DNA from 3 places in the Sinorhizobium sp. CB7 genome. Region 1 is predicted to be linked to each of the others. Evidence: predicted binding sites of a transcription regulator. Region 1 holds the regulator's gene; each other region holds the start of a gene.
What was found. Region 1 encodes PhoB, which activates phosphate uptake and scavenging genes when phosphate is short. Its sites were predicted from a motif close to TGTCATNNANCTGTCAT; they were not measured.
Positions count from the first base shown of each region.

Region 2: a site for PhoB is predicted at 4,958-4,974, ahead of AAE029_RS05950 (LTA synthase family protein). Genes of this name have one in related genera too.
Region 3: a site for PhoB is predicted at 3,828-3,844, ahead of AAE029_RS11925 (phospholipase C). Genes of this name have one in related genera too.

Region 1 is NZ_JAULLL010000007.1:286,235-297,010, forward strand. It holds gene pstA (phosphate ABC transporter permease PstA) at 1-641, shown strand, start outside; gene pstB (phosphate ABC transporter ATP-binding protein PstB) at 656-1,471, shown strand; gene phoU (phosphate signaling complex protein PhoU) at 1,513-2,226, shown strand; gene phoB (phosphate regulon transcriptional regulator PhoB) at 2,259-2,942, shown strand; gene AAE029_RS15685 (GcrA family cell cycle regulator) at 3,072-3,602, opposite strand; gene AAE029_RS15690 (aspartate aminotransferase family protein) at 4,026-5,225, shown strand; gene argF (ornithine carbamoyltransferase) at 5,277-6,194, shown strand; gene AAE029_RS15700 (Hsp33 family molecular chaperone) at 6,298-7,287, shown strand; gene apaG (Co2+/Mg2+ efflux protein ApaG) at 7,417-7,809, opposite strand; gene AAE029_RS15710 (DegT/DnrJ/EryC1/StrS family aminotransferase) at 8,012-9,310, opposite strand; gene AAE029_RS15715 (O-succinylhomoserine sulfhydrylase) at 9,721-10,776, opposite strand, start outside.
Region 2 is NZ_JAULLL010000002.1:368,453-379,228, reverse strand. It holds gene bluB (5,6-dimethylbenzimidazole synthase) at 1-89, opposite strand, end outside; cobalamin riboswitch at 132-345, opposite strand; partial or broken gene AAE029_RS05965 (ankyrin repeat domain-containing protein) at 393-2,124, opposite strand; gene AAE029_RS05960 (hypothetical protein) at 2,288-3,118, opposite strand; gene AAE029_RS05955 (NAD+ synthase) at 3,151-4,830, opposite strand; gene AAE029_RS05950 (LTA synthase family protein) at 5,055-6,944, shown strand; gene AAE029_RS05945 (DUF1003 domain-containing protein) at 7,017-7,544, shown strand; gene AAE029_RS05940 (class II 3-deoxy-7-phosphoheptulonate synthase) at 7,663-9,036, opposite strand; gene gor (glutathione-disulfide reductase) at 9,203-10,588, opposite strand; gene AAE029_RS05930 (DUF2059 domain-containing protein) at 10,701-10,776, opposite strand, start outside.
Region 3 is NZ_JAULLL010000005.1:233,746-244,521, forward strand. It holds gene AAE029_RS11915 (diguanylate cyclase) at 1-693, shown strand, start outside; gene AAE029_RS11920 (cytochrome-c peroxidase) at 816-2,183, opposite strand; gene AAE029_RS11925 (phospholipase C) at 2,202-3,827, opposite strand; gene AAE029_RS11930 (WD40 repeat domain-containing protein) at 4,168-5,157, opposite strand; gene AAE029_RS11935 (GTP-binding protein) at 5,157-6,248, opposite strand; gene AAE029_RS11940 (creatininase family protein) at 6,427-7,218, opposite strand; gene AAE029_RS11945 (MarR family winged helix-turn-helix transcriptional regulator) at 7,304-7,813, shown strand; gene AAE029_RS11950 (LacI family DNA-binding transcriptional regulator) at 7,935-8,954, shown strand; gene AAE029_RS11955 (2-hydroxyacid dehydrogenase) at 8,968-9,924, shown strand; gene AAE029_RS11960 (gamma-glutamyl-gamma-aminobutyrate hydrolase family protein) at 9,913-10,689, opposite strand.

The DNA of each region.
Region 1 (10,776 bases):
TGATGTTGATCGTGCTTGTCCTCTCCCTGCCGATCGGCGTTGCCGCCTCGATCTATCTCGAGGAATTCGCGCCGAAGAACAAGCTGACCGATCTGATCGAGGTCAATATCAACAACCTCGCGGCCGTACCCTCGATCGTTTACGGCCTTCTCGGTCTCGCGGTGTTCATCAACTTCGCTGGTCTGCCGCGTTCGGCCGCTCTTGTCGGCGGCCTCGTGCTGACCCTCATGACGCTGCCGACGATCATCATCGCGACCCGTGCCGCCTTGCGCGCGGTGCCGCCATCGATCCGCAGCGCGGCGCTCGGGCTCGGCGCCTCCAAGATGCAGATGGTGTTCCATCATGTCCTGCCGCTCGCAATGCCCGGCATTCTGACCGGCACGATTATCGGCCTCGCCCACGCCCTTGGTGAGACGGCGCCGCTTCTGCTGATCGGCATGGTCGCCTTCGTCGCCAACTATCCGGCGACACCGCTTGAGCCTTCCACCGCGCTTCCGGTGCAGATCTACATGTGGGCGAACGAGGCGGAGCGCGCCTTCGTTGAGCGGACTTCGGGGGCGATCATCGTCTTGCTCCTGTTCCTCATTGCCATGAATATCGGAGCCATTCTCTTGCGGCGTCGCTTCGAGCGTCGCTGGTAAAAGGAGTAGATCATATGAACATGTTGTCAGAAGCTGCAGTGGAAAAAACCCTGGATCAGAAGATGAGTGCCACTCCCTACAAGATGATCGGCCAAGACGTATCGGTTTACTATGGCGAAAAGCGCGCACTTTTCGACGTCAACCTCAACATTCGCGAAAATACGGTAACGGCTCTGATCGGCCCGTCCGGTTGCGGGAAGTCGACCTTCCTGCGCACGCTGAACCGGATGAACGATACGATCGAAAATTGCCGGGTCACCGGCAAGATCACGCTGGACAGCGAGGATATCTATGATCCGGCGATCGACGTGGTCGAGCTTCGTGCGCGTGTCGGCATGGTTTTCCAGAAGCCGAACCCGTTCCCGAAGTCGATCTATGAGAACGTTTCCTACGGTCCGCGCATCCATGGCCTGACCAAGTCGAAGGCCGACATGGACCAGGTCGTTGAAACGAGCCTGCAAAGGGCCGGCCTTTGGAACGAGGTGAAAGATCGCCTCCACGAAGCGGGTACCGGTCTTTCCGGCGGTCAGCAGCAGCGCCTCTGCATCGCGCGCGCGGTTGCGGTCAGCCCGGAAGTGATTCTGATGGACGAGCCTTGCTCGGCTCTCGATCCGATCGCAACCGCCAAGGTGGAAGAGCTCATCCACGAACTGCGGGAGAACTTCACCATTGTCATCGTGACTCACTCGATGCAACAGGCGGCACGTGTCTCCCAGCGTACGGCGATGTTCCATCTTGGCAATCTGGTCGAGGAGAACGACACCGACAAGATGTTCACCAATCCTGACGACTCGCGCACCCAGGACTACATCATGGGCCGCTTCGGCTAACCCGCGAAGCGCCAAAATCGTTCAAATTCGAGGACACCATAATGGTATCGACTCACATACTTTCTGCCTACGATGACGATCTGAAGTTCCTTTCCCGCCGCATCTCGGAAATGGGGGGATTGGCAGAACAGATGGTCAGCGATTCGGTGCGTGCGCTGGTCCATGGCGATGCGGCGCTCGCCCAGAAGGTCATCTCCGACGATGTCATACTCGATCACGCGGAGCGCGAAATCGGTGATAAGGCGATCGTAACGATCGCCCGTCGTCAGCCAGTGGCGACCGACCTTCGCGAGATCATGGGTTCGATCCGTATCGCCGCCGATCTGGAGCGTGTCGGAGATCTCGGCAAGAACACGGCAAAGCGCGTCATCGCGGTTCAGGGCACCGGCGTTCCGCGCCGGCTTGCCCGTGGCCTGGAGCACCTCTCCGAGCTGGCGCTCGGGCAGCTCAAGGAAGTGCTCGATGTCTATACGACGCGTTCCGCCGACAAGGCCAAGTCGATCCGCGAGCGCGACGAGGAAATCGATGCGATGTACACGTCCCTGTTTCGCGAGCTCCTCACTTATATGATGGAGGATCCGCGCAACATCACCTCGTGCACGCATCTCCTGTTCTGCGCCAAGAACATTGAGCGCATCGGCGACCATGCGACCAATATCGCCGAGACGATCTACTACATGGCGACCGGCGCGCAGCCGGAGGGCGAGCGTCCCAAGGACGACACCGCGAACACCGTCGGTGCGGTTACGGAATAATCGTTCCGGGCCTGTGAAGGAGACGCGACCATATGATCCCGAAAGTTGCTGTCGTAGAAGACGAAGAAGCCCTGAGTGTGCTGTTGCGATATAACCTCGAGGCCGAAGGCTTCGAGGTCGACACCATCCTCAGGGGCGATGAGGCGGAAATTCGCCTTCAGGAGCGCATTCCCGACCTCCTCATCCTCGATTGGATGCTTCCCGGCGTATCCGGCATCGAACTGTGCCGCCGCCTGCGCATGCGGCCCGAGACGGAACGTCTGCCGATCATCATGCTGACGGCCCGCGGCGAGGAAAGCGAACGGGTGCGCGGCCTTTCCACCGGCGCGGACGACTACGTCGTCAAGCCGTTTTCCACGCCGGAGCTGATGGCGCGGGTGAAGGCGATGCTTCGCCGGGCCCGGCCGGAGGTGCTGTCCAGTGTGCTCAAATGCGGCGATATCGAACTTGACCGTGAAACCCATCGCGTACATCGCAAGAGCCGGGAGGTGCGCCTCGGTCCCACCGAGTTCCGCCTTCTCGAATTCCTGATGTCGTCCCCCGGCCGCGTCTTCTCCCGCTCGCAGCTTCTCGACGGCGTCTGGGGGCATGATATCTATGTTGATGAACGCACCGTGGACGTGCATGTCGGCCGCTTGCGCAAGGCACTCAATTTTTCGAACATGCAGGATGTAATCCGCACCGTTCGCGGCGCCGGCTATTCGATGGAAGCCTGAGCCGACTAAAACCTACTCCAGATGCTGAAAACGGGCCCTAGCGGCCCGTTTTGGCTTTTTTGTGGGACAAAGCAGGAGTGCAAACCGCGCATAACCTCGGGATCATGCGCTGGTGCAAGGCTTAGTCGACTAGTTGATCCGCGGCGTCCGGCGGCGCTCAGCGATAGGCTGATAGGCCAGGCGCTGGTGATAGCCGCAATAGGGCGAGGAATCGGGGGATTCGCAGCCGCAGAAGTGAAAATCTTCCTTCAGCGGATCGCCGACCGGCCATTTGCAGGTGCGTTCGGTGAGCTCCGTGAGTCCAAGGCGGCGCGAGATCGGCACGACCACGTTGGCGGCCGGCCGGAATTCGATTTCCTCGACGGCATCGAACTCGATCTCTTCCTTGAGGAGCGTCGCGCCGGCGGCTCTGGTGATCGTTCGCGTGGTGAGGCGAGAGGCGTAGTTCGGCGCGCGGGGAGCGGATGTATTGCGCTTCGGTGCCCGGGTCGCCGATGTGGTGCCACCCGCTTTGGCGCGGCCAGGCAGGCTCAGGCGATGCACCTTGCCAATGACGGCGTTTCGGCTTACGCCGCCGAGTTGCGCCGCGATCTGGCTGGCGCTTAGTCCCTCCGACCACAGTTTCTTGAGTTTTTCCACCCGCTCGTCTGTCCAGTTCATGCCCTGTCTCCGCCTGTCGCGTTGGTGATGGCAGAATCCCTCACCCTTGCCCCGGACGCCTCCGAAGCAAAAAACGCCTGAAATTTTGGTGACTAGTTCCGCCGCATGCAGTCTAGTAATTGAACTTTAACCTAGTGTGAGGCTGACTCCGTGACAAGAGTCGCCAGAATCTCGATGAATCGATTTCGGAGTTTTCCCCAACTTGCTGTCCTGACGTGTCATTTCTGCAATATAAGTTGTTGAACACGTGATGAAGTGAGACGGCTCCGTACCGCAACTGCGCAGCTCTCTGTTTTGTTGACATCGCAGTGCGAAAAGGGAATAGTGCCAACGCCGCCGAAAGGCGGCATTTTGATTTTCCGGATCTGCGTCGAATAGTGAATCCGGTCGCTCCATATAGCTCTGATCGAGGAGATATGCGCCATGGCTCAAGCCGCGCCGCTCTATGATACCTATTCTCGTGCTCCGTTGCGGTTCGAGCGAGGGGAGGGAGTGTGGCTGATCACCGAGAACGGCGAGCGCTATCTCGATTTTGGGGGCGGTGTCGCAGTCACTTCTCTTGGACACGGGCATCCGCATCTTGTTGAAGCCCTCAAGGCGCAGGCCGACAAGGTCTGGCACCTCTCCAACCTCTATGAGGTCCCGGGCCAGGAAAAGCTCGCCGCACGCCTGACCGCGGCGACCTTCGCGGACAAGGTCTTTTTCACGAATTCCGGCGCGGAAGCCCTGGAATGCGCGATCAAGACTGCACGCCGGTACCAATATTCCAGGGGCCATCCTGAAAGGTTCCACATCATCACGTTCGAAGGAGCCTTCCACGGACGCACGCTCGCGACCATCGCGGCCGGCGGACAGGAAAAGTATCTGGAAGGCTTCGGACCCAAGGCTCCTGGTTTCGATCAGGTACCCTTCGGTGATATCGACGCGGTGCGTGCCGCCATCACTGATGCAACGGCCGCTATCCTGATAGAGCCTGTTCAGGGCGAAGGCGGCATTCGTCCGGCAACGATGGAGTTCATGCGCGCACTTCGCACTCTTTGCGACGAGCGTGGGCTTCTTCTGGTCCTGGATGAAGTACAGACCGGCGTCGGCCGTACCGGCAAGCTCTTCGCCTATGAATGGTCCGGCGTTACACCTGACATCATGGCAGTCGCCAAAGGTATCGGCGGCGGTTTTCCGCTCGGTGCCTGTCTGGCGACGGCAGAGGCAGCGTCCGGCATGAAGGCGGGCACTCATGGCTCCACCTATGGCGGCAATCCGCTTGCAATGGCGGTTGGCAATGCGGTGCTGGACGTCATTCTGTCGGACGGATTCCTGGAACACGTTCGCGACGTGGCCCTTGTCTTCCGTCAGGCACTGGCATCGCTCAAGGATCGCTATCCGGACGTGATCGAGGATGTTCGGGGCGAAGGACTGATGCTCGGCATCAAGGCGGCAGTCCCTTCGGCCGATCTGTTGCAGGCCATACGCGCCGAGCACTTGCTGGCAGTTCCGGCAGGTGACAACGTTCTGCGCCTGCTGCCGCCGCTCACGACGACGGCGGACGAGGCACGGGAGGGGCTTTCCCGCATCGAGCGTGCCGCCGAACGGGTGCGCGCGGCCAAGACTAAGAAGACCGCGTGAATATCAATGCCGGCCGGCGGTTCGCCGCCGGGACATGACAGGTAAGGAACAATGGCTTCACCGAAACACTTTCTCGACCTCTCTGCAGTGGCCGCCGCCGACCTGCGCAGCATCATCGACGATGCGGTCGAGCGAAAGCAGGCCTACAAGGCGGGCACTGGCGACCGGCCGCTCGCCGGCAAGATGCTGGCGATGATTTTCGAGAAGCCTTCGACGCGTACCCGCGTCTCCTTCGATGTTGGCATGCGCCAGCTCGGCGGCGAGACGCTGTTCCTGTCCGGCACGGAGATGCAACTCGGCCGCGCTGAAACGATCGGCGATACGGCGAAGGTTCTGTCGCGCTATGTCGACGCCATCATGATCCGGACGACCGAGCATTCGCGCCTGCTGGAGCTTGCCGAGCATGCGACCGTTCCGGTCATCAATGCCCTGACGGACGATACCCATCCCTGCCAGATCATGGCCGACATCATGACCTTCGAAGAGCATCGGGGCTCCATCAAGGGCAGGACGATTGCCTGGACGGGCGACGGTAACAATGTCCTGCATTCGCTGGTCGAAGGGGCCGCCCGTTTCGGCTATCGCATGAATATGGCGGTCCCTCTTGGTTCCGAGCCCAAGGATCACTATCTGAACTGGGCCCGCAACGAAGGCGCCGAAGTCATGCTTTGTCATGATGCCGACCGGGCGGTCGCCGGCGCCGATTGTGTGGTCACCGATACCTGGGTCTCGATGAATCAGGAACATCGGGCGCGCGGTCACAATGTCTTCCAGCCCTATCAGGTCAACTCGGCTTTGATGGCACAGGCCGGCAAGGACGCATTGTTCATGCATTGCCTGCCCGCTCACCGTGGCGAGGAAGTGACGAACGAGGTGATCGACGGTCCGCAATCCGTGGTCTTCGATGAGGCGGAAAACCGCCTGCATGCGCAGAAGTCGATTCTCGCATGGTGCCTGGGCGTGATCTGAACCATATTGGCTGCCGTGGCCGGTCGGCTGCGGACAGGCGAGCGGAGCAGGGAAATCGTTTGAACGTTTCCCCTCCGCTTTGATTGATTTGGAGTTATGAACCATGGCAGAAACTGCAGCGGCGCTCGGCCAGTTCGATTTCGCCGGCGACGATCATGTTGTTCCTTTTCAGGTGGAGAGCCTGGATGTGCGGGGTCGTGCCGTCCAGCTCGGACCGATGCTGGACGCTATTCTTGGACGGCACAACTATCCCGCACCCGTTGCGAGGCTTCTTGCCGAAGCGGTGGTCCTGACCGTTCTTCTCGGGACCTCCCTGAAATTCGAAGGCAAATTCACGGTCCAGACAAAGAGCGACGGCCCCGTTGACCTGCTGGTTGCCGATTTCTCGACGCCGGAAAATGTCCGCGCCTATGCCCGTTTCGACGAGGAGGCGCTGGAAAGAGCGATCGAAGCCGGCGAGACCGAACCGGAACAGCTTCTCGGCAACGGCGTGCTCGCCTTTACGATTGACCAGGGCCGGTTCACCCAGCCCTACCAGGGCATCGTTGCGCTCGACGGCACTTCGCTTGAGGAGATCGCCGGCGCCTATTTCCGGCAATCGGAACAGATTCCGACCCGTGTTCGCCTGGGCGCGGCAGAGCTCTACGATCGTGACGGGACCGGCAAGGCGCGGCATCGCTGGCGGGCCGGGGGCCTTGTCGCCCAGTTCCTGCCTGAGGCGCCAGAACGCATGCGCCAGCCGGATCTGCACGGCGGCGATGGCGATACCGGCGTGCGCGAGCATGTCGAGGATGATGCCTGGACGGAGGCCCGTACGCTGGTCGAAACCATCGATGCGGATGAACTGACAGACCCGCAGGTCGGCACGGAGCGGCTGCTCTATCGCCTCTTTCATGAACGCGGCGTGCGAGTCTATGATCCGCAGCCTGTCTTCGACCGTTGCAGTTGCTCGCGGGAAAAGATCAAGAGTGTCCTGAAGGGCTTTACGGCCGAGGAGATCGAAGCAAGCCAGGAGGACGGCGAGATTTCCGTCACCTGCGAGTTCTGCTCCACTGTCTATCGATACGAGGTGACGGAGGTTTCCGAGGCCTAGAGCAATTCCAGGAAAAGTGCGAAGCGGTTTTCCGTTCGGAATTTGCGTAAAAGCAAATGGTTAGAGCGGTTCTGCGTTTCCTTGAATAGCTGAAGGGGAGCTCCGCGCATCCATCGGATGCGCGATGCTTTAATTCAGGACCCGCAAATGGCCGGGTGAATCCAGGGAGAAGGCGGGGATCTCGACATCGAAGAGCTTCCCGTCATCCGTCTCCATCTGATAATGGCCGAACATTAGGCCCGAAGGCGTATCCAGCGGACAGCCTGAAGAATATTCGTAAGTATCGCCCGGCCGCAGGCGCGGCTGTTCGCCAACAACCCCCGGCCCCGTCACTTCGTCCACCAGACCGTTCTGATCGGTGATGTTCCAATAGCGGTTGATAAGGCGGACGGCGATATTGGAATGATTACTGATGACGATGCGGTAGCCCCAGACGTAGCGGCCGTCGTCCGGATCGGATTGCTCCTCCAGATAAAAAGGCTCGACGACCACTTCGATATCTCGTGTGAGGGCGCGATACATGCCTGCCACCTTGACCAAGATGTCTTCCGGTATCCTACAGGCAATCCCGTCCGTCAAGAAACGGAAGTGTGAAACTAAGGCTTTCTGCGCTGCATTGAATATTAGGGATAATTCCAAAGGTTAATGCCCCTCCCATGCCAAACGTTGGGGAAGCTTCCGTCGCGCCGGCCTTGGTTGCAGGCCCGTTGTTCCTGCAAGTGGATCAGCCCATCAACATATCGATCGGACCATTATAGGCCGACCCTAGCAACATGCAGCTCGCGGTAAACGTCACGACCTGAGTCTTGGCTTTTTTCAGCAAGCGGGTCAGAGTTTGCGCCAAGGCGGAGGCGTAGTCTGCTGTGACCCGCGGGTGCGTGGGCAGCGACACCATTGAACGCGCAAGTGCGGACGCATTCGTGGATCGTCCGGCAAAGCCTTTGAAAGCGTCGATCTCATGTGCATTGGGGTAGAGCGTCGATCCGACGTGAAATCCCTGCCGCATCATCTCCTGAAGTATGCCACCCCTTGCCTCCGGTTCGACGATGACCGGATAGCTGAAGAAACAGGACCCAGCCCGCACGATGTCGGACGCATCGGGCGAAGCGCGCCAATCCGCAAGCTCGCGATCATAGATGGCGGCGATCGTTCTCCTATGCGCAAGCTTTTCTGCGACATTGTCGATCTTGCGTGTCAGTTCTTTGAGTGCGCCCAGCGCCGGTCGGCTGAGAACCGTGTCCTCCAGAACAATTGTTTCCTTGCGATTGAAGGTCAAAATATCGGTGCCGTTGGTCCGTTGTGCTTGTCGGAGCATGGCCGGTAACGTGATCCAGGAGAACAAGGTATCGCGCGTCGCCATGTCATATTTGAAGACCTGGAGCATGTGCGGGCCGTATTTCCGCGAGCTCAGGCGTGGAAAACCGGCGACCTCCCGTCGCATGATCTCGCCGATATCGTCATGCATGGTAGCGATTGCACCACCCCAGACATAATTAAGCGTCTTGAAACCGGACATGCTGAAGACGCTGCCGTCGGTGATAGTCCCCATTCGGGCGCCGTGATAGTCGCCTTCGAGACTGATTGCGCAGTCGTCGAACAACAATACGTCGCGCTGCCGGCAGAGTTCGCAAATATCGGCCAGCCGTTCCTGGATCACGTGGTAATGCGTCAGCAGAACACAGCAAGTTCTATTGTCGATGAGGGTTTTCAGGTGATCCAGATCGACGTTCGTCGAATTCGGCAAGGTATCGACGAAAACCGGCTCGCAGCCCGCGAAGCGTATCATGTTGATCACGTCGGGGATCGTATAGGGCATCATGATGACGCGATCACGACCGCTTCGTCGGGCATATTTTGCCAGCAGGTATAGGCCTGCCCTGGCTCGCCCGAGAGGAATTATCGGGATGTCTGCGCCAAGGAGGGATCGCAATCCTGCTTCAAATCGCTCCTCTGCATCGCCGCCGCCGGACAGCAACGGACTGATATACCGCATGGGATAGATAACCTGCTTGGGGGCTTTCATCACGGCCTCTGGGCTGTTCCGATAGGGAATGTTCGTGAAGCTTGATGTGATCTGATGATCGCAGGGCAATCGAACATGCCGTGACGATAGTGACGCACGCTCAAATCGCAACCTGAACAATTGGCCGAAGCATCAGCCATTTGTTTAGGTTGTTACTGATCATGTGAGGAATCGCGACAAAATCCCGCTGTTCGGGCAGATAATCGGACTGAGTGCGGAAGGCCCTGCCGGTGAGGCGCATGCGATCCACTAACTATCGGTTATCGCGCGCAATCTTACCACTCGCCTCGAGCGGCGACCCGCTTCGCCAACGAGAGGCGAAGCGGTCTTCCTTCAAGTTCCGCAGATTTTTGCGTAAGGCGTGTTGCGGTCGAAAATCTCTGCGAAAAGTTCAAAGATTTAATGCGGCCTCACGAAACTTTCGCCAGCGCCTGCGCAAAATCCTCGATCAGATCGTCGGTATCCTCGATGCCGGCGGAAAGGCGGACCGTACCAGGTGAAATGCCGAGTTCCGCGCGCGCCTCGTCGGTCAGGTTCTTGTGCGTCGTCGTAGCCGGATGCGTGATCAGGCTCTTGGAGTCGCCGAGGTTGTTCGAAATCTTGACAATTTCGAGCGCGTTCTGAAACGCGAAGGCTGCCTCCTTGCCGCCCTTCAGCTCGAAAGCAACGAGTGTCGAACCGCCGGTCATTTGCTTGGCGATAATATCGGCCTGCGGGTGGTCCTTCCGGCCCGGGTAAATGACCTGAGCCACCTTGTTCTGCTCGGCAAGAAAGTCGGCGATCTTCGCCGCATTCTGCGTCTGTTGCCGGACGCGCAGCGGCAGCGTCTCGATGCCCTTCAACAGCGTCCAGGCATTGAAGGGAGACATGGCCGGACCGGTATGGCGGAAATAATCGTGCAGGTTCTCGTCGATCCACTTCTTGTCTGACAGAACCACGCCGCCGAGGCAGCGGCCCTGGCCATCAATGTGCTTCGTTGCGGAATAGACGACGATATGAGCCCCGAGTTCCAACGGCTTCTGGAAGAGCGGCGTCGCGAACACGTTGTCGACGACGACCTTGGCATCGATCTGGTTGGCAAGCTTGGCGACACCTGCGATATCGATCACTTCCAGCGTCGGATTGGTCGGGCTTTCGAGGAAGAAGACCTTGGTATTCGGCCGGATCGCCTTTTCCCAGTTTTCGAGGAAGCGCCCGTCGATCAGAGTACATTCGATGCCATATTTCGGCGCCAGCGTCTCGACCACCCAGCGGCAGGAGCCGAAGAGGGCGCGCGCCGCGACGATGTGGTCGCCGGCCTTCAACTGGCAGAGAATGGCGGCCGCGACGGCAGCCATGCCCGAAGCCGTCGCGCGGGCATCTTCAGCGCCTTCCAGCATGCACATGCGCTTTTCGAACATGTCGTTGGTCGGGCTGCCATAGCGCGCATAGATGAAACCTTCGGTCTCGCCCTTGAACCGGGCTTC
Region 2 (10,776 bases), on a different contig from region 1:
CGTGTTTCAATGGCGTGGTATACAGCCTCACGTTCAGTGACGGAAAAAGCTTCCGCACGGACAAGAAAGTCCGCAGATTCTGGTCGCATCGTCAACTCCCCAACAATGCTGACCTCCCCGCCGTCCACGCGGGTCAGCCTATCTCGCCAGGCCGGTCTTCTGACTAGGCTTCCTCTGCCCGCCGCTGCCTTCCCGGTTCAGGAACCAGTGGCAACCATCTGAAAAGAGCTTGAGAAAGCTCAATCCTGCGGCAGGCATCCGCCATACAGCGTTGGGCACGTTCCGGATTTTCACCGGATTCCCGATTCTCCCGCTTGCGCGGGCACCTGACCCCACCGGTATGCGCGATGCGCTCGCAGAAAGCAAGCGGATCGCAAGGCGCCGGCCGAGGCTCACGTCATCGGTGTGTGGCCGTCAAGAATCGAGAAGAGCGCTTCATCGCCCATTTCCCGTGCCACATGCTTCAGCGAACGGCCGGATGTATTCCTGATCGTGGGATCGGCACCTCGCTTCATCAGGAAATGGATTACCTCGAAGCGGCCGTTGAGAACGGCAAAGCCGAGCGGAGTGAGCCAGTCGCGATCCGGATCCGCTCTGCCGCTGGGCCGGAAGCTTCCAAATGTTCTCTCCATCAGTGACGGATCGGCGTCAAGCAACGCAGTGAGCTGATCCATCATGCCATAGGCAGCCGCAGCGAAGATATCGAGCGACTGATCTCTAAGAAAGTTGACCATGTCCGGCTGGCCGTTGTACTCGGCCCAACCAATCGGCGGCGCATAGTGGTAAGGATCGCGGATTTTCGTATCGGCGCCATGCTCGATCAGGAGCTTTGCCATCTCGATATGGCCATGCAGGGCTGCCTCATGTAGCGGCGCTCGGCTCGTCATGGCGTTGACATCGAAACCGAGCGTCAGCATGCGTCTGACCGGTTCGAAAGCGTTGTCGGCGACCGCTTCATGCAGCATTGCTGGATGGACGCGTTGCATCTGCGCCGGACTGGTGAGCTCCCGCATCATCCCGACCACCTCTTCGATCGGAAGTTCCGTATTCATGATCGAAATATGGAGCTGGTCTTCTGGCTTCAGTCGGACCGCAACTGCTCCCTTTCTCACGAGATACAACGCCAGCTCCCGGTCGCCGCCGAGCTGGGCCCATTCGAAAGGCGTCCGTCCGTTGACCGGTCTGATGACATCGGCGCCGTGTTCAACCAGCAGCCTGACGCGCTCGGGCATGCGTTTTTCCAGTGCCCAGGCGAGCTGGTAGTCGAACACGGTCTGCGAATTCTCCACGAATTTTCCGTCTGTCCGCACCAGCCAATTGTTGCGATGCTGAGCCGAGAGCCCGTATTCGAGAAGCAATTTCAAACATGAATTATCCGGTTCGAACATGCGATTATAAAGCGCCTGGCTGTCGTTCGGATCGGCACCGGCATCGAGCAGATGCGCGCGAAAGCGATGCAATCCGGATGTTCGGGCTGACGCAGCTTGCCCGCTTCCCCCTCGCCGAAGGCGCCAGTTAGCGCCGTGAAACGATATTGTCCGTCATCGAGGTAGAAGGCGTTGGGACTGGCGCCGCGTTCGATCAGCAGTCGTGCTGCCGGAAGGCTTGAGCGACCCGGCACACGCGCATAGGCGGCATAGAGCAGCGGTGGCCAATCATAAGGTCCGCCCTTGCGGTCGAGAAGCTGCGGCTGGCGGTCAAGCCAGCGGGCAACGCGCGTGGCGTCGCCGATGGCAGCCGCGACATGAATGTTCTCGTCCGCAATGACGGGGTGGTCCTGCAGCAGGCGGAGAGCTGCCTCGAAACGGGCTGGATCGGCGGAAATGCGGGCGAAATAGGAAACCGTCGCAAGCGAGAGAAAGTGATTGGCGAGCTGATCGCGCGGCAGTTCGTCGGGACTGATCCTGTCGAAATGGGCCTTGAGCTTGGTCCAGCTCGAAAAGCCATGTTCACGGGCGATGACAAGCTGGACGTCCTGCAGTCCGACGTCCTCGATTTTGGAGAAATAGGATTCAACGCGAGCGCGGGCCGACGCATCACCGGATTGCACGGATCGGAGGAGAAGTTTCGCCTTTTTTTTAGGGATTCAATGCTGGCGCTCGCGGCAGATGGGCGCGTGGTCATGACGACCTCCTTTCGTTCACGTCCGGTATCCGCGCCCACAGACTGAAAAGAGGTGTGGCAGTCTATAAATTCAACATCAGGTGGGCTTTGCCCTTCCCGCGGATCGGATGCGCCCTGCGAACGGTCAATTCCTAACGAGGAAAGCTGTCACTGTCCAGAGAGGTCATTTCTCGGGCGCGTATCGAACATAGGCGAATTCGTCACCGTCCGGTGACCAGTTCGGCACGTTGATCGTCCCCTGCCCGCCGAAGAGCTCGAACAGCGTCGTCAGATTGCCCCCATCCATATCCATCAGGCGCAACCGCACATGGAGATCGCGCGGATGGTCGAAGACATCGGGGTCATAGGAGATCAGCACGACCTTCTCGTTCCTGGGGCAAGGATGGGCGAACCAGTTGCCGTAGTCGTCATGGGTGAGCTGTTGCAGACCGCTGCCGTCAGGACGGATGCGCCAGATCTGCATGAGGCCAGTACGACTGGAATTGAAATAGATCCACTCCCCGTCCGCAGACCAATCGGGGCCATCGTTGCGGCCTTTGCCTTGTGTCAGCCGCGTCTCCTCGCCGCCATCGATCGAAATCGTATAAATATCGAAGACCTGATCACGGATGCCGCAATAGGCGACGCGCTGCCCGTCCGGAGACCAGCCGTGCCAATAGGAAGGCAGGTTTGTCGTCACCTGGCGTGGCGTTCCGCCCGCAGCCGGCAGCACGTAGATGCAGGACTTGCCGAATTCCGTCTTGTCGGAAATGGCGATAAGCGTGCCATCCGGCGAGATGCCATGATCGTTGTTGCACAATCGCGCGAAGCCGGTATCGATGAGCACCGGCTCTGGATCGCCTTCGAGGGCAAGACGATAAAGCAGCCCATCGCCGTTGATGAGCAAAAACCGGCCGTCGCGGGAAAAATTCGGGGCTTCCACGAGCCGCTCCGTCTGCCAGACGATCCGGGAACTGCCCGTAGGGATATTGTAGATCTCGACCGAACTGCGCATTGCTCCCCCAATGTGCCCGATAGGCGGTAGACTTACCGATCCCGGAACCGGTTGGTGATCGGATAGCGCCGGTCGCGGCCGAAATTCTTCTTGGTGATCTTCACGCCGGGCGCCGACTGCCGCCGTTTGTATTCGGCGAGATAGAGCAGATGCTCGACACGATGCACTGTTGCAACATCATGACCGCGCGCAACGATCTCATGGACCGCCATCTCTTTTTCGACAAGGCATTCGAGAATGTCATCAAGCACGGGATAGGGCGGCAGCGAATCCTGGTCCGTCTGGTTCGGGCGCAATTCCGCCGACGGTGCTTTTTCGATGATATTGTGTGGGATCACCTCACCCGACGGGCCGAGCGCGCCTGGTGGCACATGCGCATTGCGCCAGCGCGCCAGCGCGTAGACCTGCATCTTGTACAGGTCCTTGATCGGATTGAAGCCGCCGTTCATGTCGCCGTAGAGCGTTGCATAGCCGACCGACATTTCCGACTTGTTGCCGGTGGTAACCACCATCGAACCGAACTTGTTGGAGATCGCCATCAAGATAGTGCCACGTGCGCGGCTCTGCAGGTTCTCCTCGGTAATGCCGCTGTCGGTGCCTTCGAAAAGGTCCGAAAGCGCCGAGCTGAATCCCGTTACCGGTTCCTCGATCGGTACGATATCGTAGCGGCAGCCGAGAGCGCGCGCACAATCGGCGGCGTCCTTTAGTGAATCACTCGAAGTATAACGATACGGCAACATCACCGTACGGACGCGCTCCTCACCGAGCGCGTCGACCGCGATCGCCGCGCAGATCGCGGAATCGATGCCGCCGGAAAGGCCCAGTACGACAGTCTTGAAGCCATTCTTGTTGACATAGTCGCGGAAGCCGAGCAGGCAGGCGCGATAGTCCGCCTCCTCGCGTTCGGGAATATGCGCCATCGGGCTTTCGGCGCAGTGCCAGCCATCGCCGTTCTTCTTCCAGGTCGTGACCGCCACCGCCGTTTCGAACTGGCTCATCTGGAAGGCCAGCGTCCTGTCGGCATTGAAGGCAAAGCTCGCCCCGTCGAAGACAAGTTCGTCCTGGCCGCCGAGCTGGGCCGCATAGATCATCGGCAGACCGGTCTCGATCACCTGCTTGAGGACGACCTGATGACGCACGTCCACCTTGCCGCGATAATAGGGCGAACCATTCGGCGACAGCAGAATTTCGGCACCGCTTTCGGCTAATGTCTCGCATACGCCGAGCTCGCCCCAGATATCCTCGCAGATCGGAATACCCAGCCGGACGCCACGGAAATTTATCGGACCCGGCATGGCGCCCTGGTCGAATACACGTTTCTCGTCGAATTCGCCGTAGTTCGGCAGATCCACCTTGTCACGGACGGCGATGACCTTGCCGCCGTCGAGCACGGCGATGGAATTGTAGCGACCACTCTGATCCTGACGCGGAAAACCGATAACGACGCCTGGTCCCCCATCGGCGGTGTCGGCGGCGAGGCTTTCGACTGCTTTCCAGCAAGCACGAATGAAAGCCGGCTTCAGTACCAGGTCTTCCGGCGGATAACCGGAGATGAAAAGCTCGGTCAGCATCAGCAGATGCGCGCCCTCGCGCGCCGCATCAGCACGTGCCTCCCGGGCCTTGGCGAGATTGCCGGCAACATCGCCGACGGTTGGATTGAGCTGTCCAACGGCGATGCGAAGGGTCTGAGCGATCGAGTTTTGTTCTGTCATGCCATTCATTTAGCTCTAGCCGATAGGCTCCGCAATGATCTGCGCGCAGAAATAGATGGGCTGGTGTCGAAAGAAAACAAGCGCGATGGCATGAGTCGGTGGAACCGGCACGGTTCATCCCGCATTCATGACAGTAATGTGACAATTGCATGAAATTTCTTTAAAGACCGGAGAAGCCGTTGGCCGCACTGGTTTGGAAATTTGTACCGTTTCGCGGATCGGCTATCTTCTTTCTCAGTACACAGGAAGGAAGCTTTTCTGCCCGTGCCGCACGTGGGTTGTGTAACTGTCTGATTTCGTTGCTACTCGCGCTCGGGACCGTGGTGGCTGTGGAGTGGGTCGCCAGCGGCTCCTTTGTAAACGTCCGAGATTTTCTGATATCTCCCATTCGCCCAGGCCTGACGACAGTCGGCGTTCTCATGCTCCTGATGGTCCTGCTGGATGCGCTTTCTGGCCGCGCTTACCTGTCTGCGCTTGCTCTTGCTCCGCTTGCCGCCGTTCCCGCCTTCGTGTCGAGCCAGAAGCAGCTCTACCTTCCCGACCCGCTCTATCCGTCCGATTTTCTCTTTACCGGACAGATCCTGCAGTTAATGCCCGTGATCGTTAGGGATCGTCCCTGGTTTTCGACAATGGTTGTGGTTGGCGTCGTCGCTCTCCTCGTCGGTCTCGTCTTCCTCTGGCGTTACGCGTGGCGGCATTTTCCAAGACTGACGTGGCGTGCGCGAGTGGCGCGTCTTTTGATCTGTCTGCCGGTCCTGGCGGCCTTCGTATCGCTCGTAAGCGATTATTCTCAATATTCCTGGATCCGCGACCGGCTGCAGGTCGTTCCGATAATGTGGGACCAGAAGGAGAATTATCGCCAGAACGGTTTCATCATGGCCTTTTCGCTCAACCTGCCGATGGCCCATGTAACCGCGCCCTCCGGATTTAATTCCGAGGCCATCGACGCTATCCCGGCACGCAGCTACGGCTATCCGGCGGGACCGGACGAAAAGCCGGATGTCATCATGCTCATGAGCGAATCTCTTTGGGATCCGACCCGTCTTGCGACGGTTAAGCTGACGCCGGATCCGATGCCGACCATACGCGCATTGCAGTCTGGCTACGTCTTTTCACCGGAATTCGGCGGAATGACCGCAAACGTCGAGTTCGAGGCGTTGACCGGCTTTTCCAACGCTTTCCTGCCCTATGGCAGTATTCCCTACCAGCAATATATCCGCCATTCGCTGCCGTCTCTTGCGACTTTCTTTCGTGGCCAAGGCTACACGACACGATCCATTCATCCCTTTACCGGATGGTTCTGGAATCGCAGCGAAGTCTACAAGGATTTTGGTTTCGATGCGTTCCGTACCGAGGAAAGCATGCCACCGATGGAAAAACGCGGCATCTTTACCTCCGATGATGCTCTGATGAAGGAAGTCATGCGTGAAGGCGATGACGTTGATCGGCCCTTCTTTTTCTTTGCAGTAACCCTGCAGGGTCACGGCCCTTATGAACCGAACCGCTATGCACGCAATACAGTTGCCATCGAAGGCAATCTGACGGATGGCGACGGTGATGCACTCGCCACCTATACACAAGGTGTCAGGGAAGCAGACGAAAGCCTCAAAATGCTTGTTGACTGGGCTTCAAAGCGCAGCCGCGAGACAATCATAGTGCTCTGGGGAGATCATCTGCCTCCGCTGGGAAACATCTATCTTGACACCGGCTACATGCCTGAGCAGGTGGCCACCAGAAAGGCCCCGCTCGACGTCATGAAGCGCGAGCACGAGACACCGCTCGTCATATGGTCGAGCAAAAAGGGTATCCGCAGAAATGTCGGCACCATAAGCCCGGCGCTGCTGCCTTACCATGTTCTCAAATTCGCCGGTTACGAGCATCCCTTTTATACTGGTTTTCTTGGCCGCGTGCAGAAGAAGTATGCGATCCTCGATCGGTATCAACTCGCCGCACGCGATGGCAGCACCTCACCCGGATGGATTCTGCAGGAGAAGAAGCTCGATCCGCTTTTAAAGGATTATCGATACCTGCAATACGATATCATGTTCGGCAAACAGCATTCGCTGGAGCGCTTCTTTCCATCACATTATTGGCTGACGGATTCCGGCCTCTGACGGATTTCGCATTGCAATTTACCGGCGCAAAAGAATACTGGCGCGGAAAAGAGCTTGTTCGCGGAGTCTCCCATGTCCAGTTTCCCAAATTTCGCCCACATGCATTTCGGCAAGACCATGGAAGAGCTTGGAGATATCGAAAGACGTGTGCTGAAGAAGGCGCATGAACGCAAGGTCATCTCGACGGACATCAACGCCGCATTTTCCGCCGAGGCGTCTTTCGGTGAGCGGTTTGCCGACAAGATTGCGCGCGTTGGCGGTTCCTGGACTTTCATCATTGCCTTTCTTCTGTTTCTCGCTTTCTGGTGCGTGATCAATACCATCGTGCTTTTGACACGTGCCTTTGATCCCTACCCCTTCATTTTTCTCAATCTCGTACTTTCCATGGTCGCTGCCATCCAGGCCCCGATCATCATGATGTCACAGAACCGCCAGGCTGAACGTGACCGCTTCGAGGCTGCCAAGGACTACGAAGTCAATTTGAAGGCGGAGCTGGAAGTGCTCTCGCTGCATCAGAAGATAGATATGCAGGTTATGACGGAGTTGTCGGCTTTGCGCCAGGAAATCACACGGCTGAATGAGCTTCTTTCGAAGTCATGAAATGAATTGCGCGGCTACGCTGTCATGTCTCGAGCACGCCCGTCCCGCCGGACTGTAATGAAAAACGGGCCGGCTTTCGACCGGCCCGTTCCACAGCTATTCTGGCATCCTTGCCGGTTCAGGCGTTGACCGCCATCCGCTTCTCGTCCCGACCGCCCTTCATGCGCTCGGCAAGCAGGAAGGCAAGCTCGAGCGCCTGATCGGCGTTGAGGCGCGGGTCGCAATGCGTATGGTAGCGATCCTGCAGGTTCTCGGCCGAAACAGCGCGTGCGCCACCGGTGCATTCGGTCACGTCCTTGCCGGTCATTTCGACATGGATGCCGCCTGGATGCGTGCCTTCGGCGCGGTGAATCTGGAAGAAGCTCTCCACTTCCGAAAGAATGCGTTCGAACGGACGGGTCTTGTAGTTGTTGAGGGTGATCGTATTGCCATGCATCGGATCGCATGACCAGACGACCTTGCGGCCCTCGCGCTCGACGGCGCGGATGAGCTTCGGCAGGCAGTCGGCGACCTTGTCATGGCCGAAGCGGCAGATCAGCGTCAAGCGGCCGGCTTCGTTCGCCGGATTCAGGACATCGATCAACTCGATCAGGTTGTCGGCCGTCAGCGACGGGCCGCACTTCAGGCCGATCGGGTTCTTGATGCCGCGGAAATATTCGACATGGGCGTGATCGAGCTGACGCGTGCGGTCACCGATCCAGATCATGTGGCCGGACGTCGCGTACCAGTCGCCCGAGGTCGAATCCACTCGGGTCAGCGCTTCCTCGTAACCGAGCAGCAGCGCCTCGTGGCTCGTGAAGAAATCGGTCTCGCGCAGGCTCGGATGGTTTTCCGAGGTGATGCCGATCGCCTTCATGAACTCCATCGTTTCGCTGATGCGGTCGGCAAGCCTCCGGTAGCGTTCGCCCTGCGGACTATCCTTCACGAAGCCGAGCATCCATTTGTGCACATTTTCGAGATTGGCATAGCCGCCCATGGCGAAGGCGCGCAGCAGGTTGAGCGTCGCAGCCGACTGCCGGTAGGCCATCATCAGGCGTTCCGGATTTGGCATACGCGCCTCCTCCGTAAAATCCGTGCCGTTGACGATATCGCCGCGATAGGTCAGGAGCGTCAGGTCGCCCTGCTTTTCGAAAGCTGAACTGCGCGGCTTGGCGAACTGGCCGGCAATACGGCCGACCTTGACCACCGGCAACTGGGCGCCATAGGTGAGCACAACGGCCATCTGCAGGAAGGCGCGGAAGAAGTCGCGGATCGTATCGGCGCCGTGTTCGACGAAGCTCTCGGCGCAATCGCCGCCCTGGAGCAGGAAAGCGTCCCCCTCGGCGACCTTGGCAAGAGCCGTTTTCAGCCGGCGCGCTTCACCGGCAAAAACGAGCGGCGGATAGGTCGCAAGCGTTGCTTCCGTAGCAGCAAGAGCTGCCGCATCCGGATAATCCGGAACCTGCTGGATCGGTTTCTGCCGCCAACTGCTCGGGGTCCAATTCTCTGCCATCTCACTCACCTGTTTGCACCCGATCTGAGCCGGATGTCCGTCATCGCCGATAAATATCGGCGGCTTATAAACCTTTAGGTCAGGCTTGCATAGCAGCCATCAGGTCTTTTGCATGACGACGTTTTCGACCCCGTTCAGCGGGGTCAGGCCCTTGATTTCAGATCGCTCAGACGCGCTCGCCGTTGCGGATGCGATAGCTTGGCGAATACATCGTCACCAGCTCTTCCGCCGCCGTTGGATGCAGCGCCATTGTCCTGTCGAAATCGTCCTTGGTGCAGCCTGCCTTCAAGGTGATGCCGAGAATCTGCGCCATCTCGCCTGCGTCATGGCCGAGGACATGCACGCCCACCACCTTGCGATCTTCAGCATTGACCAGGATCTTCATCATCATCTTTTCGGCGCGGCCGGAAAGTGTGGCCTTCATCGGGCGGAACTGGGCCCGGTAGACTTCAACCGTATCGTAGCGCTTGGCGGCCTCCTCTTCGCTGAGGCCGACGGTGCCGATTTCCGGCTGAGAGAAGACCGCTGTCGGGATGAGATCGTGATCAGGCTTCGTCGGATTGTTTTTGTAGACCGTTTCGATGAAGCACATGGCTTCGTGAATGGCGACCGGCGTCAGTTGTACCCGGTCGGTAACGTCGCCGAGCGCATAGATGTTGGCGACGTTTGTGCGCGAGTATTCGTCGACGACAATGGCGCCGCGTTCATCGAGCGCGACACCCGCCGCTTCCAGCCCAAGGTTTTTCGTGTTCGGATCACGTCCGAGCGCCAGCATGATCTGCCCGACGTGCAGGACTTTGTTGTTCTTGGTCCGAGCCTTGAGACCGTCTTCGGTCCTGGTGACTTCCTCGATGATATCATGGCAGAGGACGCGGATGCCCTTTGCCTCCATCGCCTCATGCAGTCCGCGCCGAAGGTCGTGATCGAAGCGCGACAGGATTTCTGCGCCGCGGTAGATGAGTGTCGTTTCCACCCCGAGACCATGGAAGATGTTGGCGAATTCGACGGCAATATAACCGCCGCCGGCAATCAGGATCGATTTCGGCAGTTCCTCGAGATGGAATGCCTCGTTGGAGGAAATGCAGAGTTCGTGGCCCGGCAATGCGTTGTGCGGATTTGGCGCTCCGCCGGTCGCGATCACGATCGTCTCGGCGGTCACGATCCTGTCGTTCCTGAGCAGCCGGATCGTGTGAGCGTCGACCAGTTCGGCGCGCGTGTCAAACGTCTCTGCCCCGGCATTGGAAAGGCCTTTGCGATAGAGTCCCTCGAGCCGTTCGATTTCCTTGTCCTTGGCTGCAATCAGCTTCTTCCACTCGAACGTGCTTTCGCCGACCGTCCAGCCGAAGCCGGCAGCATCTTCAAAATGCTCATGATACTGTGATGCATAGACAAACAGCTTCTTCGGCACGCAACCGCGGATCACGCAGGTGCCGCCATAACGATATTCCTCGGCGATCCCGACCTTTTTGCCCAGCGACGCTGCCACGCGCGCGGCGCGCACACCGCCGGAACCACCGCCGATAACAAAAAGATCATAGTCGAAGGAAGGCATCGAAAAACTCCTTAAGCAGCAAAACATGCGAAGAAGCGCGCATGCATATATGCATGGCGTGACAAAAACAAAAGCCCGGAACGACCGGGCTTTTGGTATGGGTGAAGCTAGCTTACTTCTTCTGCTGCTGCTGTTGCTGAGGCGGATTGGCCGCCGCATCACCGGCGGCTGGTTGCGCTGGAACCTTG
Region 3 (10,776 bases), on a different contig from region 1:
ACGGCCGTCATGTTTGCCGGCCGAGCGTTCCTGGCTGCCATAGGTAATCTCGGTGGCAATGATATTCTCGATAATGCCGGCGGTCTGCACCAATGGATGGCAATAACAGCCGCGGTCTTCGTCGCGCTCCGCGGCATCACCATCGTACTCATGGCCTCGGAACGGGGACGCAACATGCTGCTCGAACTGGCACATCATGATCCCTTGACGGGTGTCATGAACCGGATGGGACTGCAGCAGATGCTCGAGGAACATGCCGCCGGCCATGGCGCTTCCGGAAAGCTTGTCGTGATCCTGATCGACGTCGACCGCTTCAAGGCCCTAAACGATACGCATGGGCATGCTGCCGGCGACCGGATTCTGCGCGTCTTTGCCGAACTGGCGAGAGGGCAGCTCGGAGTAGGCGACATTCTGGCACGCCAGGGTGGCGACGAGTTCGTTGCCGTCCTGAAGAATGTCAGCCTGGAAGAAGCCGCCGCTACGGCAGAGGGGATCAGGAAATCCTTCGAGGAGAGGATCGCCGCGGCAAGCCTCAAGGTGCGGCCTACGCTCAGCATCGGCGTTGCCGAAGGGGATGCCGGTGCCGAGGGCCTCGCGGCCATCATGCACAAGGCGGACGAGGCCCTCTATAGGTCGAAACGCGAAGGCCGCAACCGCGTCGAGATCTACTATCAAACGGAAAAGGCGGCGTAACGCACAGCCACCTTTCGCTAAAGCCTGACGCGTGAAATGAGATTCACGCGACAGGCTTCAGCTCATTGTTTTTCATGCATGTCGTTGCCGCAAAACCGCTGCACACTTTTGCGCGACATGCATTATTTCGATGCTTTTCGCGTCTCGGTATCGTAGCCGTCGGTCAGCGTCTTCAGGAAGGTGATAACATCCTCCATTTCCGCGTCGTTCAGCGCGGGCGGCTGACCGGGCTTGCGGTCGAATGGTGCATCGATGACATCAACATTCATTCTGTATTGCTCCGGCAGATCATCGAACTTCCGCGGGCTGCCATCGGCGCCTCTCGGATAGATCTCTTCCGGATTGGTGTCGCGCCTGACATAGAAGCGAAGCACATCCTCCAGCGTGCGGTAGACACCGTTGTGAAAGAAAACCCGGCGTGTCGCGACATTGCGCAGCGTCGGCGTCTTGAACAGGCCGCAATTGCCCGGCTGGGCGGAATAATCGTCGTGGCGCAGCGGACTACAGATGCCGAGGTCGACGTAATGTGGGTCGGCATTGGTCGGTATGGCGGGATTTCGCGGTACGCCAAGCGCCTCGAATTCGAAATCGGTAAAATCCGGAAGCCGGCCGTCCTGCGTGACCTGGTCAAGATGGCAGGAAGCGCAGTTGCCCTTCTTCGGATCGTCAAAGAGCTTCAGGCCGCGCATCTCTGCATCGGAAAGCGTTACCTCGCCGCGAAGATAGGCATCGTACTTGCTGCTATAGGGATGGAAGGAGGGATCCTCGATCTGGTAGCGGGCAAGGGCGAAGCTTGCCTCGGCAACCGTCATCTCCCGATCCTGCAGAATAGCCGGACCGAAGAGATCGGATAGGTCCTTGCCGTAGTGCTCCTTGAGTTTCTGATAGATGGCGGCCGCATTTGCATTGGCCATCTCGAAGGGCGAGATCATGGGTTGAATCGCCTGTTCCTCAAGCGAATCGGCTCGACCGTCCCAGAACATGCCACCCATCGGTACGAGGTCGGGCGCCGCCGAATTGGCCTTGACGCCGGCCTGCGCCGTCATGGGGCCGACGGCGGCAACGGCTACGCTGGCAAGCGAAGCCCCCGAGGCTTCGGTCATCGGCGCGGCCTCGGCCGCTTCGTCGGCGGCACTTTCGGCGCCGACTGAAAAGGCCGGAGTCGCCATCTTGTAGGTGAGGCTTGGCGTCGCACGCAGGCCCGGCTGGTCGAGATCCGGGCCGCCAAGCTGCACGGCTAAATCGTTAGCCGGCGCGTAGTGATTGCCGGGATCGTGGCAAGTGCCGCAGGACATTCGGCCACTTCCCGACAGCGCCGGATCGTAAAACATTTTCCGCCCGAGCGCGGCGACCGCGCTCAACGGCGCTGTCGTCTCGGACTTTATCCTGGGCTTCAGCTCCTGGCTTGCCATGCCAATGGACGCACCCACGAGCGAAAGGCTCGCGAGTGCCGCCAGGGGAATGACGTGCCGATGGGATTTCCTGGGCATGGCCATCCCCTCTCCGGATCAGGCCGGCTGGCCGGTCTTCGGATCGAGGATCAGCTTCGGCGTTTCACCCTTCGACCAGTCGAACATGCTGTTGAGGGTGCCGGCAACGGCATCGAAGGAGCCGCCGCCGATGCGCTCGCCGCCCATCCAGTTGTCCTCGATGAAGCGGATGACCGAGGTCTGGTCGGTCAATGTATGGTCGACGTGATTGGCCTTGGCATAGGGCGAGATGACCAGCAGCGGCTGGCGCGTGCCGTAGCCGCAACGGCCCTGGGCCGGCTGACCGGTGATCCCTGGCAAAGGTGTGCCGTTGCTGCAGGTTTCACCATTCAATACGTCATAGCCCTTGACCGGAATATTGGACGGATTGATCACGGCATGGGCGTGATCGTACCAGCCATCGGAATCGTCATAGAGAATGACAACAGCGGTATCCTTCCATTCCGGAGAGTTCTCGACCGCGTTGACGGCCTCGGTGACGAATTCCTGCTCGTCGAGAGGATCCGAATAACCGGCATGTCCATCCTGATAGGCCGGAGCCTTCAGGAAGCTGACCGCCGGCATGTTGCCGTTCTTGAGTGCTGCGTAGAAATCGGACATGTCGTACTGGTGATTGGCACCGCCGTCGTTGCTCGTGCCGATGGCATCGACAGAGGAAGGCCGGGTGTGCTGCGGATTTGCCGTCGAGGCATAGTACTGGAACGGCTGATGATGCGGGATGTAGTCGGCGCTGTTCATCTTCGTCACGCCCGAGGTCGTGGCGCGTTTGCACCCCGTTGTACCGTCGGCATTGGTGGCAGTCAGATCGAATCCGCCTTCGAAGAAGCCCCAGCTTATGCCGTGCGCATTCAGCAGATCGCCGATGTTCTTGCCGTACATCAATGCCGTCTGGCCGGCCGAACAGATATCGCCGGTCGGATCGAAGTCACTGATGGCTGTCCAACCGCCATTGCCGTCGGGAACGATCCGGCCCTTGGAATAGGTGCCGTCCTTTTCCAGCGTGTAGCCGGGGGGCAGGATGACGCCATTGGTCTGGCCGGAAATGAGATTGATCGCGCCGGGCGTCGACGGGCCGAAATTGGTTGAGAAGGATTTGTCGTTGAGCGCGAAGTGCTGGGCGTAGTTCCAGAGCGCGGTGACTGTGTTGCCGTCATAATAGCCCATGACCTGCCCCTTGGTGCCGAAGGCGCCAGCACCACCCTTAGTGGCGCGGCCGGTATTGGCGGGGAAAAGGTCCATGGCGAGATTGTTGTAGGCGGCCTGTTCGGCGGTGTAGCCGTGGTTCTGTGACTGGGTGGCGGCCTGCGTGCGGTCGAGGCGGAAGGGGGCGGCCGCGTCGGCGCCGTTGGCCGTATTGGTCTTGTTGGGGTTGTTGTCGAGGAGCCCGGCATTGGCGAGCGTGTTGATATCCGTCGGGGTATTGGGGGCGGCAGTGAACTGCGGCTCGCCTTCGATGTTCGCAGCCTTCGGATAGGTCGCAAAATAATGGTCGAAGGAGACGTTCTCCTGGAAGATGACGACCAGGTGCTTAATCGGCGTTGCCGTATTCGCGACCGCCGTGTCGGCGGTCGCGGTGGAACAGAGGGAAATCAGGGTCAATGCGCTGCCAGCGGCAAAGGCGGTACGACGCGAGTATCGAACCATTGTCATATCCTTTTTACGAGAAGTGACGACCGCGCGAAAACAGGCTTCTGAAGTGAAGCGGGCGGGGTCGGAACAGCCACCGGGTAGCAAGGCCATGTGTCGCCTGCGTGAATGCGGACGAGCGAAACAGCCGGGCTGAGGTCCAGCCACAGCCGGGTTAAGTACTTTAAAAGAATTCGAAAATTCGGGTCTCAGCCTGGATGCCGGCAACGGAGGGCAATTCGCTTGCTACCTTATGCCACGCAGGGCACCTTGTCGCAGCCAATACCATATCATCCGTCAGGAGGCTGCCGCAACTTCAGCCCGCGCGGAGAATTCTCCGCGCGGATGGCGTGTTGAATCAGCCCGATATATCGATGACCCCGCAGTCGCCGGCTTCGGAAGCGAAGGCAAGCAGCTTGCCCGACTTGCTCCAGCTCATGCCGGTGATCGCGCCCTTGCCGGGGCGGCGCAACAGGGCTTCCTTGCTATCGGCGAGGCGGACGGCGAGAATCATGCCGTCGATGAAGCCGATCGCCAGAATATCCTCCGCCGGATGAAACTTCACCGAGGTCGCCATGATATTGGCGCGCGTGCCGAGTTCGAGCGGTGCCTTGCCCATCGGACCGTCCTTGCCCTGGAAGGGCCAGACGATGGCGGCCGGCGCGCCCGAGGAGGCGAGCCATTTGCCCTTGACCGACCAGGAGAGCGATTTGACCTTGGCCGGATAGCCGGTCATGCGCATATGTCGCGTCTCGGAGCCGGGCTTGGCATCGAGCTTCCAGCCGTGCAGCGCGTTCTCCTGCATGGTGGTGACGAGAAACTGGCCGTCGGGTGAGAAGGTGACGCCGGTATGGGCTCCCTTCCATTCGAGATCGACGGGCTTGGCGCTCATGCCGACCCAATGCAGCGATACGCCGTTGTAACGTGCGACGGCGATCCGCAATCCCTTCGGCGCAAAGGCAATTCCCTCGACCGTGCGCTCCTCCGCGAATTCCTTCGTCGTGCCGTCAGCCAAACGCACCAGCGTGCTCTTGCCATGAGCGTAGGCGACCGCGCCCTGCGGACCGGCGGCGACCTGGCCGATCCATTTGCGCGGGGCATGCGCCAGTTCGCTGACGCTGCCGTCGGCGGCGGTGCGGATGACCTTGCCGTCCTCGCCGCCGGAAATCAGGCTATCGCTATAGGGATCGCGGATGCAAGTCAGCATGCCCTGATGGGCTTCAGAGATCTTATCGCCGCCTTCGAGACGGTGGATGGAGCCACTCGCACTGGCAAAGAAGGGGACGTCACCTAAAAATTCGACGGCCAGGACGTGGCCGTCGAGATCAAGCGGCGCGACAGTCGGCATCAGGCAGCCGCCTCGCAGGCCTTGAAGGAGGCTTCCAGCTTTTCGCGGTCGAGCTCGCGGCCGATGAAGACAAGGCGCGTCTCATGCTTTTCGCCGTCCTTCCACGGACGCTGGTGATCGCCTTCGACGATCATGTGCACGCCCTGGACGACGTAACGCTCCGCATCGCCCTTGAATGCGATAATGCCCTTCAGGCGCAGAATGTTCGGGCCCTGCGTCTGCGTGATCCTCTGGATCCAGGGGAAAAAGCGTTCCGGGTTCATCTCGCCGCCCCGCAGCGAAACGGACTGGACGGTAACGTCATGGATCGGCGACATACCGTGGTTATGGCCGTGGTGATGGTGGTGATCATGGTCGTGGTCGTGGTGATCATGATCATGATGGTGGTGATCGTGATCGCAATTCGGACCGCAGACATGGTCCTCGTGACCATGTTCCAGGAATTGCGGGTCGTTCTCAAGGGCACGTTCGAGATTGAAGGCGCCCTGGTCAAGCACACGGGCGAGGTCGACGCCGGAGCGGCTGGTCTTGTAGACGCGGGCGGCGGGATTGATGGCGTGGACGATGTCCTCGATCTGCGCCAGTTCTTCGGCGGAGACGAGGTCGATCTTGTTGATGACGACGACATCGGCGAAGGCAATCTGATCTTCCGCTTCGCGGCTGTCCTTCAGGCGCAGCGGCAGATGCTTGGCATCGACGAGTGCGACGACGGCGTCGAGCTCCGTTTTCGAACGAACATCGTCATCCATGAAGAAGGTCTGAGCGACGGGGACCGGATCGGCAAGGCCGGTGGTCTCGACGATGATGCCGTCGAAGCGGCCGGGACGGCGCATCAGGCCCTCGACCACGCGGATCAGGTCGCCGCGCACCGTGCAGCAGACGCAGCCGTTGTTCATCTCGTAGATTTCCTCGTCCGACTCGACGATCAGGTCGTTGTCGATGCCGATCTCGCCGAATTCATTGACGATGACCGCATATTTCTTGCCGTGGTTTTCGGACAATATACGGTTCAGGAGCGTCGTCTTGCCGGCGCCGAGATAGCCGGTGAGCACAGTGACGGGGATTGGCTTTTGCATGGCTGTTTCGGTCATGAGAACCTCGAAAATGGGGTTTGCCCCGAGGGTTAAGAAGTCGGGGACTTGAAATCGGTCGGTTTCATATAGGCGCTTGGCGCGGCCAGTTCAAAGGAATTTGTATGTTATAAGATCACATTGCGTCGGCGGCAATTGCCTCCTGGGCTCTCTCACAGAGAAGCTCCATTGCCGGCACTCAAGTCAAGGATTTGAGGTCGAACGCATTCACGTCCTCAAGCAGTTCGGCGAGCCCCTTGACGGCATGCGCGATCAGCGCGTCGCCCTTTTCAGCGGTTGCTGCGGCTGCATTGCCGGCGACGCCTTGATCGCTCAGGTCGGACATTTTCCATCCGAAGGCGTGCGGACCGTAAGCGCGCAGATATCTGAAGCGTTGCATGTACTGCGTCTGGCGCGAAGGGAAGTTTGCGGCGCGGTCCATATCCACCAGATCGGGATGCAGGGCCAGCATCACCGAGGTCTCGATATCGCCGCCGTGGATGTCGATCGCCTTTTCCTCGGGAGAGATGATGCCCTCCGGCACGCCGAAACGTGTCCAACTGGTCGCCACCACCAGCATATTGAGGCGCACGCGCGCCTCGGTGGCGACGATCGTCATCAGCGGCGAGTTGCCACCATGGGCGTTCAGCAGCACCAGCTTGCGAATGCCTTGCCTGTTCAATTCCCGCGCCACGTCCAGCCAGCGATGAACCGCCTCTTCGAAGGAGAGGGTTGCCGTGCCTTCGATATCCATGTGTTCGACCGAATAGCCGACGGGTTGCACGGCAAGGAAGGTAACGGGCAGGTCGCCCGGCAGGTCATCCTTCAAACGTTCAACTATGCCTGCGGCAATCAGTGTATCAGTTTCGAAAGGCAGGTGCGGTCCATGCTGTTCATAGGCGCCGAGCGGCAGGACGGCGATCCAATCCTTCCGCTCGGCGGGCGAAAGTGCGGGGTCGTTGTCTTTGAAATCAGCGTAAGGCCGTGCCATCTGATGGTTGCCTCTTGTTTATGTCGTGATCCTGCGCAATGTCATAGCGTGGCCTGGGCGCGGCCGAAAGATCGATGGGGTGGAGATGGGCAAGAAGCATAAGGAAGGCAAGAAGCATAAGTCGGGTAAGAAGAAAGATCAGGCCGACTATAAACTTGAGGATCTTTCGCCCGCGCTCGTTCAAGCTGCACGTTCGATGCGCACCGTACTTTCGCGCAATCTTCTCGATAGCGGGCTTTATGCGGGCCAGGACGGGGTAATTGCCGCACTCGCGGAGACCGACGGGATGACTGCCGGTGCGCTTGCGCAACGCCTTGGCGTGAAGGCGCCGACGATGACGCGGACGATCGGTCGCATGGAGGCGCAAGGCTTCCTGGAACGTCGGCCCGATGCCGATGACGCCCGCCTGACCAAGGTCTATCTGACGGAGGTCGGACGTAACACCATCGACCGCATCACGACGTCGGCGGCCTCCTGCGACCAGATGGCGACGCAAGGCTTCTCCGACAAGGAGATCCGCACACTCGTCCGGCTCCTCAAGGCTATCGACGGAAACCTGCAGGCGGCTGCCGACATCGAGGCGGAGGAAATTTGAAATTCTCTCGAAAAGGAGAATTGCGCAAAGCGGTTAAATCTTTTAATTAAACTTTTTAAAGTTTGCTCTTTATTCCATCGGGAATGAGCTGACGTCGAATGAGTTGCCTGCGGAGGGACACGTGGCTCAAAAGATAAAGCTTTCGACCATCGCCGAAACGCTTGGAATTTCAACGGCGACCGTTTCTCTGGCCTTACGCGACAGCCCGCTCGTTGCCGGCATGACGCGGGAAAAGATCAAGGAACAGGCACGTGCGCTCGGCTATATCTACAATCGCCGCGCGGCCAGCCTCAGAACCTCGCGTTCAGGCATCATCGGCGTTGTCGTGCACGACATCATGAATCCGTTTTACGGCGAAATCCTCAAGGCGATAGAGAGCGAGCTCGACAGGAGTCGTCACACTTTCATTCTTTCCAATCATTACGATTCGGTCGACAAGCAGCGGACCTTCATCGAAACGCTTCTTCAGCTCGGGGGAGACGGCGTCATCATGTCGCCGGCTATCGGCACGCCGCCGGAAGATGTGCAGCTCGCCGAGGAAAACGGCATGCCGGCTATCCTTGTTGCCCGCTCCATGGAGGCAATGGACCTGCCGACCTATCGCGGCGATGACAGCTATGGCATTTCGCTCGCCACCAATCACCTCATCGGTCTCGGTCATCGAACCATCGCGATGATCGGAGGTACCGACCAGACTTCCACTGGCCGCGACCGTTACCAGGGCTATGTAAATGCATTGCGCAAAGCCGGCATCGAGGTCGATCCCAATCTGCGCATTCCCGGTCCGCGCTCGAAGCAGGGCGGGTTCGAGGCCGCTGTTCATTTTCTGTCGCTGCCGCAGAAGCCGACCGCTGCCGTCTGCTGGAACGATCTTGTCGCCATCGGCCTGATGAACGGCATCGCCCGCGCGGGCTTGCTGCCCGGCAGAGACATTTCCGTTACCGGCTATGATGATCTCGAGGAGGCGTCCATCGCAACCCCGGCGCTCACCACCGTCTGGAACGGTCAGGCGGAAGTGGGCCGGCTTGCGGCGCGCGCTCTTCTCGATAGACTGGCGGGCAGTCACGAGCCCGACGGCATCCATCTCATCAAGCCGGAAATGCGGATCCGTCAATCGACCACGCCCTATCGTCCGCGCTAACAAAGGAAAGATCATGTCCGTGCCACAAGCCGCCGTCCTCGTCCCGGGGAAGATGCACAATCGTGTCCTGGAGAGACTAAAAAGCCGCGTCGAACTGATCACGGCAGAGCGAAGCGAGGACCTCGATGCGGAGACGGCCGGGCGCATACGCGGTGTCGCGGTTTCCGGCAGCTTTTCCGGCGCCGCAATGGATGCCCTCCCGAATCTCGAAATCATCGCCAGTTTCGGCGTCGGCTATGACAATATCGATGTGGGTCACGCCGCGTCCAGGAATATCGTCGTCACCAATACGCCAGACGTCCTGAACGATGAGGTGGCCGATACAGCCATCGCGCTCTTGCTGAATGCAGCTCGCCAGTTTCCGGCCGCCGAAACCTGGCTTCGGGAAGGGCGTTGGGTCCGCGAGGGCGCCTTTGCGCTTTCGCCCTTTTCGCTGAAAGGCCGGCATGTCGGGCTTTATGGCCTGGGCCGCATCGGCCAGGAGATTGCCAGGCGCCTCGAACCCTTCAAAGTCAAGATCAGCTATCATACCCGCTCGCGTCACGAAGGCGTCAGCTATGACTATTTCCCGAGTCTCCGGGCCATGGCCGAAGCCGTCGACACACTGATTGCGATCGTGCCGAAGACGCCGCAGACCCACAAGACCATCGATGCCGAAATCCTTTCCGCCCTCGGACCGCAAGGCATTCTCATCAATGTCGGGCGGGGATGGACAGTCGATGAAGAAGCACTGATTGCAGCTATCGAGGCCGGGACCCTCGGCGGCGCGGGCCTCGATGTCTTCTATGACGAGCCCAACGTGCCGGCAGCGCTGATGCGCTTCCAGAATGTTACGCTGCTGCCGCACGTCGCCTCGGCGTCGGTGCCGACGCGCAACGCGATGGCGGATCTTGTGGTAGACAACATCACCTCATGGTTTGGTGAAGGGCACCCGCTGACGCCCGTCCCGGAGACGCCCTCACAGGCTTGAAGCAAAAGCGGCGGGCGACCGGCCATCGGCATAGGCGCGTACGGCGTCACCGAAGGCGCCAAACAGCTTGCGGGACGGCTGGTCGGTCTCCGCCCAATATTCCGGATGCCACTGGACCCCGACGGCGAAGGCCTTGGCATCGATGACGGAAACGGCCTCGATCGTGCCATCTTCGGCAAGCGCTTCCACCTGCAGGCGCGGGGCGGTCTCGGCGATCGCCTGTCGGTGCAGTGAATTGACCCGCACTTCGCCGGAGCCGATGAGGCGGGCGATGCAGGAGCCCTCCTTGACGAATACGCTCTGGCGGATGGCATACATGCCATCACGATCGACATCGGCCGGCTTGCGGTGGTCCCAGATGCCCGGCTGTTCATGGATCTCACTGGCAAGCGTTCCGCCGAGCGCTACATTCAGTTCCTGGAGACCACGGCAGATCGCAAGAAGCGGGATCGCCCGGTCGAGGGCGCGGCGGATGAGCGGCAGGCTCGTGGCGTCGCGCGCCGGATCGAAGGGGCCATCGGCTTCCGTCGCCTGCTTGCCGTAGAGCGAGGGATGCACGTTGCTCGCCGAGCCGGAAACGAGCAGCCCGTCGACCCGGTCGAGGATAGCATCCGCATCGTATCCGGTTTCGAAGGCGGGGATGATGAAGGCCATTACGCCGGCGGCGTTCAGTGCAGCGCGGACATATTGATGCTGGACCGCGTGCCAATCCGCGCGGTCCAAGGTGCGGATATCAGCGGGAACTGCGACGATCGGCTTCGTCATGAAAAACTCCGGTGAAGGCTTATGTGAGATCATACCGTTCAGGAGCCTCGGGGTCGAATCCAAGTGGGTTTCGGCTCCGGCGGTTTC